3 regions of the Leisingera sp. CC-HEC093 genome follow, and region 3 is predicted to be linked to each of the others. Evidence: riboswitches for the same ligand, from Rfam matches in the RefSeq annotation. Region 3 holds a riboswitch; each other region holds the start of a gene.
The links. Region 3 has a riboswitch for cobalamin ahead of AC5STB_RS10700 (aromatic ring-hydroxylating oxygenase subunit alpha). Riboswitches for the same ligand answer to the same signal wherever they lie in the genome.
Positions count from the first base shown of each region.

Region 1: linked by a shared signal. The riboswitch ahead of AC5STB_RS08915 (DUF4198 domain-containing protein) and the one ahead of AC5STB_RS10700 (aromatic ring-hydroxylating oxygenase subunit alpha) in region 3 are both predicted to bind cobalamin.
Region 2: linked by a shared signal. The riboswitch ahead of AC5STB_RS02395 (hypothetical protein) and the one ahead of AC5STB_RS10700 (aromatic ring-hydroxylating oxygenase subunit alpha) in region 3 are both predicted to bind cobalamin.

Region 1 is NZ_JCAIJR010000001.1:1,847,515-1,852,051, reverse strand. Features, by position in the region: gene AC5STB_RS08935 (energy-coupling factor ABC transporter ATP-binding protein) at 1-104, opposite strand, end outside; gene cbiQ (cobalt ECF transporter T component CbiQ) at 91-879, opposite strand; gene AC5STB_RS08925 (NikL family nickel/cobalt ECF transporter subunit) at 876-1,454, opposite strand; gene cbiM (cobalt transporter CbiM) at 1,451-2,068, opposite strand; gene AC5STB_RS08915 (DUF4198 domain-containing protein) at 2,079-2,864, opposite strand; cobalamin riboswitch at 3,008-3,221, opposite strand; gene AC5STB_RS08910 (DUF8426 domain-containing protein) at 3,339-4,322, opposite strand; gene AC5STB_RS08905 (hypothetical protein) at 4,343-4,537, opposite strand, start outside.
Region 2 is NZ_JCAIJR010000001.1:491,880-496,416, reverse strand. Features, by position in the region: gene AC5STB_RS02405 (DNA polymerase III subunit gamma/tau) at 1-1,359, opposite strand, end outside; gene AC5STB_RS02400 (protein-tyrosine phosphatase family protein) at 1,556-2,116, shown strand; gene AC5STB_RS02395 (hypothetical protein) at 2,214-2,618, opposite strand; cobalamin riboswitch at 2,728-2,945, opposite strand; gene AC5STB_RS02390 (TetR/AcrR family transcriptional regulator) at 2,964-3,584, opposite strand; gene AC5STB_RS02385 (alpha/beta hydrolase family protein) at 3,655-4,533, shown strand.
Region 3 is NZ_JCAIJR010000001.1:2,221,483-2,226,019, reverse strand. Features, by position in the region: gene AC5STB_RS10705 (FAD-binding oxidoreductase) at 1-504, opposite strand, end outside; gene AC5STB_RS10700 (aromatic ring-hydroxylating oxygenase subunit alpha) at 509-1,744, opposite strand; cobalamin riboswitch at 1,852-2,050, opposite strand; gene AC5STB_RS10695 (dihydrofolate reductase family protein) at 2,322-2,858, shown strand; gene AC5STB_RS10690 (TetR/AcrR family transcriptional regulator) at 2,874-3,413, shown strand; gene AC5STB_RS10685 (DUF1523 family protein) at 3,480-4,124, opposite strand; gene AC5STB_RS10680 (hypothetical protein) at 4,135-4,401, opposite strand; gene AC5STB_RS10675 (DUF6638 family protein) at 4,403-4,537, opposite strand, start outside.

The DNA of each region.
Region 1 (4,537 bases), 370 kb from region 3:
ATCGACAAACGTTCTCCCGCGTTGAGCTGCATCGACGCCCCTTCAAGCACTGGCTCAAGCCCTGGATAGGCAAAGTGGATGTTGTTCAGGTCAAGAAGCTGCATAGATGGCCTCAGCCCAGATCAGGGCGGCAAGGGCGGCGGTAAGGGCCGCGGCAAACAGCAGGTCGGCCCTGCCTAAGCGGAAGTCTTCCAGCAGGATGATGCGGCCAGAGAACCCCCGGCATTTCATCGCCGCCAGAATGCGTTCCGACCGTTCAATGGCGCGCACTAGCATCATGCCAACCAGATAGCCGTAGCTGCGGTAGGTATGCCAGTTGGTGCCGGGACGGAAACCGCGCAGCTTCATCGAAGTGCTCAGGCGCTGGTATTCCTCACGCAAGACGTCGATGTACCGGATAGTGAACATCATCAGATGCACCAGCCGTTCCGGCGTCTTGAGGGCAAACAGTGCGTGCCCCATCGTCACCGGTTCCATGGACCCGACCAGCGTCATGACCGCAAGAATGACAGCATTTGCAGTCAGGGCGATCTCGGCCGCGCGCCGAAGGCCTTCCCAGCTCGCCTCCAACCCCCAGACGGAGAAGACTGGAGTGCCGGGTATTGTAAACGGCAGCAGCACCAGCATGAAGATGATGAAGCTGTCCATCATCGCCATCCGTTTCAGAGTCTTACGGGGCGGCAGGCCGGAGAAAGCCAAAAGCCACGCCGACAGGCCAAGCGCGCCCGTCAGAACCCACAGATTGCTGAGGGAAACCACCACTACGGCATAGACCGCGGTCATCACGATGCGCATACGCGGATCCAGCGTGGTAACCTTGGTGCGGAATGCGCCGAACCCGCTGAACGGTTTTTCATCGCCAGTCAGGACATAGGTCATGCGCTGCCGCCGATCCTGCGCCGCGCGGCGATGTAAAAACCCAACCCGAAAAGGCCGCAGATATACCCGATGCCGCCAAGGACAGACTGAAAGTCCGACTTGTTCTTAAACGCTGACAGCTCCTGCCGGAGCGGACGCAGTTCATTTCGCATCATGGTAGCAAGTTCCGCGCGGGTTTGATCAGAAATACCCGCAGTGCCTGCCGGAAAGGCCGGTGCAGTCCCCGTCGCGGCTGCTGCCTCGCCGGGGCTTTGCCCAAGGATCCGCGCGACATCCGCTGCTTCCATGACCACTTCGGCGACGTGGCCTGCACCCAGATCACCGCGGAAAATATGTTTCACAGGCTCTGACGGTGTGAACAGAAAGAATCCGTCAGCGTCGGTTACGGTCTCACCCAGCTTGCTGCCGTTTTCATCAAAAACTACGATCGGCAGATCCACAGCCATTTCCCCGTTGGAGAACCCAACTTCGCCTTCAATGTCTGTACCAGACGGGAACACGGAGGAAATCACATTGTGGGCCAGCGCCGGCAGCGGAGCAAGAAGCGCAAGGATCAGAATACAGGACCGGATCATGCCAGGCTTCCCTTTGTGTCAATGAACAGCTCAGGTTTCACCCGCCGGGCCAGGAAAATGGCCGCGCCGGACAACAGCGCTTCGATTACCATCACTGGGATATGGGAGAAAAACACCAGCTTGGCAGCCAGAAGGAACTCATCGCCGGACAGCATTAGCGAAGCGGCAACGGCCAATGTTGTGGTCGCAATTGCAGCGCCGCCTCCGATACCGCCCCAGATCGCTCCTTGCAGCGGCGAGCCGCGCGCCACAAGCGGGCGGAAGGCCAACCCGACAAGAACCGCAGGCAAAGCAATATTCACCGCGTTCACACCCAAAACGGTCAGCCCGCCGAAGCCAAAGAAGACCGCCTGCAGCAGCAGCCCGACAAACAGCGCCGGGAAGGCAGCCCATCCCAGCACCAGCCCCGCCAGCCCGTTCAGAATCAGGTGAACCGAGCTGGGCCCGATCGGGACATGGATCAGCGAGGCCACAAAGAAACTGGCCGAAAGAACCCCCGCCGCCGGAATACGCTCCAACGGCAGGTTGCGCAGACCCATGGCAATACCGCCGGCGGCGGCAACCGCGCCGCCGATCACAACCGGGTTTGACAGTGCGCCGTCTACGATATGCATCGGTCTACTTTCACTTCAGCTCTGCAGCGTGAATCCAAAGCACGGCATCCTGGCTGAGTTCCTTGCCGTCGTGCTCGGTCACCGGGCCGGACCCCAGAGCGGCAAAACCCCAGTAGCCTGCTTTCGGAATGCCGAAGGAGAACACGCCGTTCTGGTCAGCGATGGCCACAATCGCACCGCCAGGCATCTCGCCCACGGTTGGGCTGGTGGTGGAGAATTTCTCGAGATCGGGCTCCGCCGCCATGAACTCGATTTCAATCTCGGCACCGGGAACCGGCTTGCCATCTGCCAGAACCTGGCCGGAGAAGGTGGAGCCGACGATGACGTTGTAGGGCTTGTTCAACGGCAGGATCTCGGTGGCCAGGCCAACGGGCTGATCCCAATCGGTGGGCAGTGTGTTGCGGTTCAGCACGACCTTGGAGATTTGCTGGATGTAGATATCTTCGCTTTCCTCGTAGTACGGCGAAGGCACAGTCACGACGACATAGTCGCCGGAGCGTTTGACCGGAACGGACGCCTTATAGGCCGAAGCTTCGTTCTCAGCGCCTTTGAAGGTTGCGGGCTCCAGGCGGTCCGTCAGATCGGTCTTCTCGCCCTTGTGAACCATGAAGAATTCTTCCGGCTTGCCCATGTCCATCGCATGACCATTTGCCATCGGGTGCCAGAACACCAGGCCAATCGGCACATCGCCGGGCTTCTCAATCAGCGCTTTCTCGGTGTAGTTCAGCTGGAAGTGCGCCGACGCGGCGGCCGGCAGGGAAACGGCCAGAGCTGCGGCCAGATAGTTCAGTTTCATATCGTCCTCATTCGACGATGCAGGCTCACCTGCAATCAGGAATGAACAACGGGGAGTAATGGCACGGGATAGCCTGAACGGCACACGCGCCAGACGCGCACCCCGGCGTCCGGTGGAAAAGAGTTGAAACACCGCAAGCGGTTCCTCAGCCCTTGTGTCCGGCAGGTCTCCTGACTCGCGGGTCCTGGTTCGGCTGGCCTTCCCGGGGGTGTCCCAGTGGCGTTTTCAGCGTCACTCACCGCTCACAGTTGCGGGGGCAGTCACGGATTTGGTCCCTTTTGGGTACGCCGCACCGTGTTCCCTATTTCTTCCGCTGCGCATTGAAACACTCGCGGAACCGGTCACTGCTGCTGAATGGCAAAGCGGATTTTCTGTGTCAAGCGTTTCTCCTTCTGTTTGCTCGCCCGCAAGGAGGCTGTCAACGGCCTGCTGCTTTGGGTTTTCCTGTTTTTGCCAGCTTACATCTTCCTGCGCTCAAAGCGGACAGGCCTGGGTGGGGGCCCTTTGTTTGCCTGGATCGGAACGGTGGCGCTGAGTGGGTTCATTGCGGTTGCTTGGCCAGGGGGCAAGTATTTGGTCTCCGGCCTTTCGAAGTGCGACAGCAATACATCCCTGAGCATGGTCGAAGACCTCTACCCCGAAACCCCAATCAATTTCGGCAAGGCCAAAGCGATCAGCATCACTGACGTCGATGAGGTCACGCACTCGGAATCGCTTGGGCAGCGAAAGTACCGTGTTAAGCAGGGCGATGGAGCGGTCTGCCCTGTTCATCGTGCCGACGATATGCAGGTTTGACGGAACACCGAATTCGTCCCCAGAATAGGGCAGGCGCACCTTGAGCTGGTTCGGCCGTCCAAGCCGCTTGTCTGTTTCCAAGAGCGTGATCAGCTCGCCGAAAACCTTGGAAATGTTCGCGCGGTTGATCTCGTCGATGATTAGTACGAACGACTCAGGTTCCGACGAACCCTCATTTTGTTGGCTGTTCATGTAGCGTTCGAGGGCCGGCACGTTCAGTTCTGCACCATAGAGCAGGTAGATCGATTTCATCGAGAAACGACGGGAGTAAATTTCGCCGCCAGGAACCCCTTCGCGGTCGATCCAAAGCCAACGGACGGCGCAGCGATGGGCATATCCGCCTTCGGGGCGAGGGGCAAATTCGTAGCCACCTGTAAACACCCCGATTGCCCGAAACAGGCCATTGCCTTTCCACACGATGACAATGTCACCTTCTCGAACCCAATTCCGGAAAATGAACGGATTTTGTACCATGCCCGACCGAGCATCTGCTTTTGCGTTTTGGTCGCCCTGGACCTTGCAGGCTCCGATGATGGCCTCGCGGCTCGTGAATTTCTCGTCAGACCAGTCAATATCGTCGAAGCCAAGAAGCGTATAACCGCCCTTTACGGCTTCTTCGAAAAGATGCGCGTCTTCGGGGTTGTTCGCCCCGCCAATCGACATCTTGAAAACTTGGCGGCCTTCTATGCGTATTGAGGCCTCGGCAGATGAATGCCCACGGCTGGTCTCCGCGCGTTTCGCGATCCGGCGGAAATCCCCGGCACGGTTTCCAACCGGAAGCCGCTCGTGGATGCGTCCTCGTCATCGTCCGAGCCGGTCATCGGCTGTCGTCCCTCGACGAACTCTTCATAAGCCGTCGACTGGTGAAACGTGACGAA
Region 2 (4,537 bases), 1.7 Mb from region 3:
GGCCAGGGCAGGGCTGGTCTGCGGTGCCAGCGCCGCCACCGTGCCGCCCCCGCCATGGGCCACGGGCGCGCCGCCTTGCGGTGCGGCCCCTGCAGAGGCGCCGCTGCCAAGCGCCGGCGCGCCCATGCCCTGCATCGGCATGCCGCCGCCGGAACCGCCCGGACCGGGCGGCGGCGGAGGGGGGGTGTCCTGCAGCTTGCGGATCAATTCCTCAGGGCTTGGCAGGTCGGCCACATGGGTCAGGCGGATCACTGCCATTTCCGCGGCCATCATCGCGTTCGGTGCGGCGGCCACTTCCTCCAGCGCCTTCAGCAGCATCTGCCACATCCGGGTAAGGACGCGCATCGCCAGCGCCTCTGCCATCGCCTGGCCGCGGGCGCGTTCATCCGGGCTGACGGTGGGGTCTTCGGCTGCGTTCGGGGTGATCTTCACGACCGAAACCCAATGGGTGATCTCCGCCAGATCGCGCAGCACAGCCAGCGGATCAGCGCCTTCGGCATACTGGCCGCTGAGTTCGGTGAGGGCTGCCGCCGCATCGCCGCGCAGGATCATGTCCATCAGGTCCAGCACCCGGCCGCGGTCGGCAAGGCCCAGCATGGCGCGAACTTGGTCGGCGGTGGTCTCACCCGCGCCGTGGGAAATCGCCTGGTCCAGCAGCGAGGTCGCATCGCGGGCGGAGCCTTCTGCAGCACGGGTGATGAGCGCCAGCGCGTCCTCGGCGATTTCGGCATTTTCGGCAGTGGCGATCTTGCGGAGGAGGGCGATCATCACCTCCGGCTCGATCCGGCGCAAATCAAAGCGCTGGCAGCGCGACAGCACCGTCACCGGCACCTTGCGGATCTCGGTGGTGGCGAAGATGAACTTCACATGCGCGGGCGGCTCCTCCAGCGTCTTCAGCAGCGCGTTGAACGCGCTGGTCGACAGCATGTGGACCTCGTCGATGATGTAGATCTTGTAGCGGGCCGAGGCGGCGCGGTACTGTACCGAGTCGATGATTTCGCGGATGTCATTGACACCGGTGCGCGAGGCCGCGTCCATTTCCATCACGTCCACATGGCGGCCTTCCATGATCGCCGTGCAATGCTCGCATTTGCCGCAAGGGTCGGTGGTGGGGCCGCCCTGGCCGTCCTCGCCCACGCAGTTCATGCCCTTGGCGATGATCCGGGCGGTGGTGGTCTTACCGGTGCCGCGGATGCCCGTCATGATGAAGGCCTGGGCTATGCGGTCGGCGGCAAAGGCGTTTTTCAGCGTCCGCACCATGGCGTCCTGGCCCACCAGATCGGCAAAGGTCTCGGGCCGGTATTTGCGGGCCAGAACCTGGTATTGGGATTGGGTGGTGCCGCTGGGGGTATCGTTCATGATGTCTCGTGCCGGATTCGATGTGCGGGGCGTCCCGCGTTGCGCGCAGGGTATTGAAGCGCAGCCCGTTCGTCCACCGCAGATGGCAGCATTCCCGGTGCTGCAAAAGCGCTTTGGCTTTGCGCGGTTAGCGGCTAGGCTGAGGGGAGGGGAAAATGCGGGGAAAGTGCAGGAGCGCGGCGGCCAGGGAGGCGGTATGCGGACTGAAGACACTCCGAAGCCTGCCATGCAGGAGACTGCGGTGCAGGCCGGCCTGACCATCCATGCGCTGTCAGCAGGCGGCGGCATTCTGGCGCTGTGCCGGCTGCCGGGCGGCGCGGGCGATTACCGCAACGACCTGATCCAAATCTATCAATGGAAGCCGGGGCTGGTGATTTCGATGACCACGGAGGCCGAACATGTGGCCGCCGGGGCGCCGCGGCTGGGCGTCGATCTCCAAAGCATGGCCTGCCGCTGGCTGCATCTGCCGGTGCCGGACTTTCAGGTGCCGCCGCCGGCGGTGAACGCGAAATGGGCGGCCGCCAGCAAATCGGCGCGGCAGGCGCTGGCGGGCGGCGGCCGGGTGCTGGTGCATTGCCGGGGCGGCTGCGGGCGGTCCGGCATGGCGGTGCTGCGGCTGATGATTGAATGCGGCGAGGATCCGGCAGAGGCGCTGGCGCGGCTGCGGTCGGTGCGCCCCTGCGCGGTGGAGACTGAGGACCAGCTGGACTGGGCCTGTTCGCAGCAGGGCGGCCGCCAGAGAAGCATCAGAGACTAGATATCAGACCGCCCGGCCGGGAGGCCGGTCAGCGCCTGTCCCGCCCCCAAGGGGCGGGCGCTGCCCTCCAGGCGTGCCCGGAACGGCTGATGTCAGATCACAGTGCCAGCATCTGCTCGGCCTTCTGCGCCTCTTCCGTTTTCGGCAGCGCTTCCATCAACGCGCAGGGGCGGGCGTCCAGGCTTGAGGCGGCAAAGCCGGTGCCGCCGCGGCTGAGGATCGCATCGGCAAACCGGTCCAGCCCGTCACGCGGCGCCTCTTCCCCCACGCCGCAGAACAGCCGGATGCGGTCATGGCTGGCTGCGAATTGCGCCGGGCAGCTGCGCGGGCAGCCGTCCAGCGCGGTGGTGCCGGTGATTTCGAAATCTCCCTGGGTCAGCGGTTTGGCCTTGGTCATCGCCTCGGCCAGCTTGGCGATCATCCGCTCTGCCGCGGGGCAGGGCCGCCCCAGGTATTTGCAATCCGTTGCCGCATAGAAATGCGTCTTGTCCGTCCACATCATGTTTGCGCCCTCCGCGCGTGGTGCGGGGGTTTTGGGGACAGGAGTTCGGATGATATGCGGGAGAATCCCGCGGTGCCATCAGACCCTGTCCGGACACCCCGCCCGGGTTCGAGTTTCACGTTCGATGGCAGGTCTCCTGACTTGCGGGTCGCCGCTTTCCCGATCCTTCCCGGCCCATTCGGGCCAGTGGCTCTATCGGGGTCGCTCGCCGCTTACAGTTGCGGGGGCAGTCTCGGACTAGGCCAGCTTGCGCGGGCCGCACCGTGTTCCCTTTTCATCCCGGACACAAGATTCTGTAGCACGGGAACCATCGCCACTAGCGGTAGCGGCTGGGTGCCCGAGTCGTCAATTGTTTTTCTGCACCTGCAAGGCCGCGGGCGCGGGCGCGTGCAACTGCAGGTGCAAGCCCCGGATCACATCTGAATCGCGCCGCACCCGGGCCAGCTGCCAGCCGCCCTGCAAAAGGATATAGAAATTCTCGGCGGCCGCGCGGGCCTCGTGTTCGGGCAGGCCCAGGCGCTGGGCGTGGGCCGCGGTCTCAGTGATCCAGCCTTCGAACAGCCGGGCGGCGTGCTGGTGAAAACTCTCGTTCTCCGGCCCTTCGAACAGGGTGGCAGAGACCGGGCAGCCACTCCACTTGCCTTGCTTGTCGAACAGTTTTGCCAGCTTGAAGCAGACCGTCTTGGCACCTTCGTGGAAGCTGGGCGCGGGGCTGAAGGAGACGGCAAGCAGCTCCAGCATCTGTTCCGAGGCCCACTCTGCCGCGGCCAGGGCCAGGTCGGATTTTCCGTTCGGGAAATGGTGATAGAGCGAGCCTTTGGGCGCCTCCGCCGCGGCCAGCAGTTCCGCCAGCCCGGTGCCGCTGTAGCCCTTGTTGCGGAACAGGCCGGCTGCCGCGCGCAGCAGCCGCTCGCGGGTCGGGGCAGGGCTGTCCGGGCTGGGCTGGGGTGTCGTCACGTCAGTCATGGCGACAGGTTGACAGTATTAGACCGATTGGTCCAGAGGTGGAATAGACCAATCGGTCTAGGAGGGTGCCATGCTCGACAGCCATGCAGGACACACCGCGGATATCCGGGTGCAAGAGCTGCGCTTTGCTGCCGGCGATGCAGAGCTGGCCGGGCGGCTGTACCATCCGGCAGGGCCTGCCAGGGCAGCAGTGGTGCTGAATGGCGCAACCGGGGTGCCGCAGGGCTATTACCGGCATTTCGCACGCTGGCTGGCGGCAGAGCGGCAAATGGCCTGCCTGACCTATGACTATCGGGATTTCGGGGATTCGGCGCGTATGCACCCGCGCCGGTCAAAGGCCTTGATGGCCGACTGGGCGCTGGCGGATCAGCCGGCCGCGCGGAAAGAAATGCAGCGGCGCTATGCGGGCCTGCCGCTGCAGGTGATTGGCCATTCGCTGGGGGCAATGCTGATGCCCCTGCAGGATGGCCTGACGGACGTCGCCCGCATGATCGTGGTTGCGGGCGGCTTGGTGCATCACCACGATCATCCCTGGTCCTACCGCGCGCTGGCGCTGGCCTTCTGGTTCGGCCATGTGCCGGCGCTGGTTCGTGCTTTGGGCTATCTGCCCGGGCGCGCGGTGGGGTTCGGGGCCGACTTGCCGGCGGGTGTCTACTGGCAGTGGCGGCGCTGGTGCACCGTGCCGGGCAGCTACCTGCAGGAAACCGGTCGCGGCCTGCCGCAGCCGCGCTGGGCAGAGACCGGCATCCCGGTAGACCTCTTTGCAATGGCGGATGACGACGTGGTGCCGCCCGCAGCGGTGTGGCGGCTGGGCGATGTCTATGGAAATGTTCCGCAGCAGCGGGTGGTGCTGGATCCGAAACAAACGGGCCTGCGGAAGATCGGCCATCTGGGTGCCTTTGCCCGTGCCAATGCCGCGGTGTGGCCGCGGCTGGTGCCGCAGGCCTAGCCGC
Region 3 (4,537 bases):
AATAATCTCGCTGGGCCGCTTGGCGCAGTTGATAAAGCAGACGTCCGGCGACTGGCCGCGGTCGAACAGGTATTGGGTCATCGACAGGCTGGGCGTGATGCCGGAGCCTGCGGAGATGAACAGGAACTTGCCATTCGGACGCTTGGGCAGGGTGAACACGCCCGCCGGGCCCGACGCTCTGATATGCCTGCCCGGGCGCAGGTGGTCCAGCATCCAGCGGGTGCCGATGCTGTCTCCCTGCGCCTTCACCGTGACGGAGATCGACAGCGGCCGCGACGGCGAGGAGCTGATGGTGTAAGTGCGCCAGACGGTTTCGCCGGGCACCGGCAGCTCCAGTGTCAGGAACTGGCCCGGCTGGTACTTGAACCACGCGCCGGACGGCGCGCGGAAGCTGAAGGTGGCGGTATTCGGTGCTTCCGGCACGACAGAGACGCATTCCAGCATCTCGTCGTCCTTCCACGCCAGGGTCTCGTCCAGCGTTTCGAAATTGGCCTGCAGTCCCATAGCACTACTCCGCCGCGATCAGATGGCGGCCGGTCAGCGCGCGGGTCAGGTGCTCAGCATACCAGTTGGAGAACTGGATTACGCCGCTCTCCTGCACTTCCGAATAGGGGCCGGGTTCATAAGCGGGCGAGTTGATGCCGCGCTGGTTGTCCTCCACCACGATGCGGTCCTCGTCATTGGTGGCCATCCAGACCTCGGTCAGACGCTTGATGTCATAATCCTGACCCTCAACCGCATCCTTGTGCACCAGCCACTTGGTGGTGACTTCGGTCTCGGTCGGGCTGATCGGGGTCACAAGGAACACCAGCGAATGATCCGGCAGGAAGTGGTTCCAGGTTGTCGGGTAATGGAATTTCAGCAGCGTGCCCGCATCGGCGAACGGCACCCGGCCCAGCTGTTTGGCAACGGCCGCTTTGCCATCCATGGTATAGCTTTCCGCGCCCTCGTTCAGCGGCATCCGCGCCAGACGGTGCTGGCCGCGCCCGTCGATGGTGAAGGCCGACGGAATGCCCGCCGCTTCGATCCGGTCGAAATGCTTCTGCAGATGAGCCGGGGTCTCACCGCCTTCGATACCAGTGACCGAGGGGTCTTCCGGGAAAGTCCGGCACAGCGACGGGTGGTTGCCGCCGCAGTGATAGCACTCGCGGTTGTTCTCCCAGACCAGCTTCCAGTTGCCGTTCTCGATGATCGAGCTTTCATAGGCGATCTTGGCGTTGCCCAGGTCATGCGGCTCCAGATAGGGGCGGGCCACATCGGCAAAGGCATCGAAATCCGGTGCCTCATCGGCCAGACAGATATAGATCAGACCGGCCAGATCGCGGCAATGCACCGGCTTCAGCCCGTGCTTGGAGGCATCGAAATCCGGCCCCATGTCACGTGCCCACAACAGCGAGCCGTCCAGCTCATAGGTCCACTGGTGGTAGGGGCAGACCAGCTTGGGCGAATTGCCCTTCTTGGCCTTGCACACAACCGAACCGCGGTGGCGGCAGGCGTTGTGGAAGGCACGCACTTCGCCATCGGTGCCGCGCACGATGATGACGTTGTAGGACCCCACCTGATGGGTCACGTAATTGCCCGGTTTCGGCACTTCGCAGGCGGGAATGGCAAACAGCCACTCGCGGTAGAAAATCTGGCGCATGTCCAGATCCAGCACGCCCGGATCGGTATAAAACGCCTGCTCCAGGGAATAGTTTTTCTGCCGGGCCACCAGCTTGGCCAGAATTTCGCTGTCGTGAAGCATCTGCTTCTCTCCTTTGCCGCAACCCCGCGGCGTGTTGGCTTGGGTGCAGGCAGGACTGGAGAGACTGCAGGCCACGCGCCTGCAACCGCCCCGCCGCCGCCCGCGGTTGACGTTTTCCTGGCAAGGCTGGTTTCCGGACTGTCCCGGGGCCGTTAGGCGGCGGGGCCTGGCACCTTCCCGAAGGATTTCCCTCAGTGGTTTTTGCCATGCCTTGCCCGGGGTCACCGTTGCGGGGTCAGTGCCGGAGTTTCACCAGCTTCCCAATTCTCCGCCCCAAAAGGCGGCACCTTGCTGAGGCGCAAATTGCCCTAATCCCGGCCATGGGGCGGAGACAAATCCGACCCGCAAAAACCGGAAAAAGACATGCATGTTTGCTGCGCCCGAAGGGACAGGGATGTCCAGAATCTCAAACCGGCATTCGCCAGTCTGTTTGCGGCAAGCGCTTATCTTTCATGCGCTTACGCGCCGCCGGCCACCGCGAATCGATTCGCAGGCCGCAAGTCCGGCACTGGCCTCTTGGAACGCAGTGCACAATAAACTGTATATCGTATAATTAAGCGAAGCACAGGAGACACCGATGACCACCGGCCACGTATTTATTGCCACCAGCCTCGACGGTTATGTGGCCCGCCAGGACCATTCGCTGGACTGGCTATCCAAACAGCCCGCAGCCAAGGACGACGATGGCGGTTTTGCCGCCTTCATGGACAGCATCGACGGGCTGGTCATGGGAACGGGATCATTCCGCACTTTGCTGGGGTTCGGCCAATGGCCCTACGCCAAGCCGGTTGTGGTGCTCAGCCGCAGCATGACCGAACAGGACATCCCCGAGCACCTGAAGGACAAGGTGCGCCTCAGCACCGCCGCGCCCGCAGACCTCATGCAGGACTTGCAACAACAGGGCTGGACCCGCGCCTATATCGACGGCGGCCGTCTCGTGCAGTCTTTCCTGCGCCAGGGGCTGATCGCCGACCTGACCATCACAACGGTTCCGATCCTGATCGGCAGCGGCATCCCCCTGTTCGGCAGCGTGGACCGGGACATCGACCTCAAGGTGGCAAGCTCCCGCATCCTTCCTGCCGGTATGGTTCAAACCACCTTCCAGGTGGTCTGACCAATGCCCCCGCGCATGGGACGCCCACCCAAGGGCAGCCGCACCCTCAGTAAGGGCGATGTGCTGAAAAAGGCCCTGCACCTGCTCGACCAGGGCGGCAGCAAGGCTCTGACCTTCAAGGCACTGGCAGAGGCGCTTGGCGTCACCCCGATGGCAGTGGCCCATCATGCCGGCACTAGAGACGAGATGATCGCGGGCCTTGTGGCCATAGCGTTCGAAGGTTCAGACACCCCGTCAGAAGCAGCAACGCCCAAGCTGCGGCTGCGCGACCTGATGACCCGCTACTGCGCCCAGGTGACCCGCCATCCGGAACTGGCAAAGTGCATCTTGGAAAACCCCTCGCTGATCGGCCCTTCCCTGACCGGGCTGACGCAGCTCATCGAAGCGGAAATCACCGCCGCAGGCGTAACCGGCGCAGAGGCCCGCACCCTCCTGTGCCTGATCGTGGATTACACCCACGGCTTTGCCTTTGCCGCCGCCGCGGCACCGGGCGGGGCGCTTTCGGTTGACGATTTCACCCCGGCACTGAACTGGGTGCTGGACCGCATCGGATAAAAAACGCGGCCCCCTCAGGGCCCGCGCTTCAACTCAGGCCGGCACCGCCCTGCCAGCGGCCCTTCCTCACTTCGATTTCCAGGTATCCAGCCAGCGGCGGAACCGGCCCTTGCGCTCGGCGATTGCATCGCCCGCCGCATACAAACTGTCCTCGGCGCTTTCGATCATCGGGTCGATCCGCGCCCGCCGGAACCGGCGCCAGCGCACATAGACCGCCCACAAAACCGCCGCCAGCAGCACCAGGAAGATGATGGAGAACCAGTTCGTTGGCTTGTCCTCCGGTCCTGCCACCGGATTGATCGTCACCGCATTCGGGAAGATCGACAGGAACTCATTCCGCCAGCCGTAATGCAGCACCGCCACCCATTCAGGGTTCGCCTTGGTCGAGATGCTGTCATTGGCATCTGTATAAAGGTTCGCGGTGTCGAATTTGAAATAGGGCGGCCAGTTCCAGCCGGTGTCCTCGTTCCGGTAGACCATATTGCGGCCGTTTGCGCGCACCGCCTGGATGAACTGCACATCGCGGTTGATCAGCTGCGCCGACTGGTCGTCCGGCTTGGACCAGAAAATCCGGGTCCAGTCGTTCAGCTCCTGCCGTTCCTCATAGGTATTGACGATCCGCACCACGTCATACTGCGGCAGCGTGTAATGCAGGAAGGCGCCGAACAGCACCCAAAAAGTAATCAGGAAAGCCCATTTGATGAAACGCATGGGGCGCACCTCACATGAAGTTAATGACGTAGATCAGGAGCGCCAGCGCCCCCAGAGGGATAACATAGACCAAGAGGATCAACTTGCGCCGGAACGAACTGTCGTATTGTTTCAGCCCCCGCTGGATGAAGGCCGCGCGGTCGCCGGTCAACCCCTTCTCTTTCCAGCGCCGCTTAAGCTTCAGCCGCCGCACCTCGCGCGAGTACAGCGACACTGCGGCATAGACCACGGTCAGCACCACCAGGAGGATCAGGATCAGGCGGATGAAGCCGAACATCTCAACGCCCCCTCACCCGGTTCACAGCACCCCAGGGGCCAACCCGGTCAACCATCCCCTTGCGCCGGTTCCGCGGCAGCCGGGGCATCCGCCCCTCCATATCCGGCTCATGCCCGAACAGCGCCTCGCGTGCGCC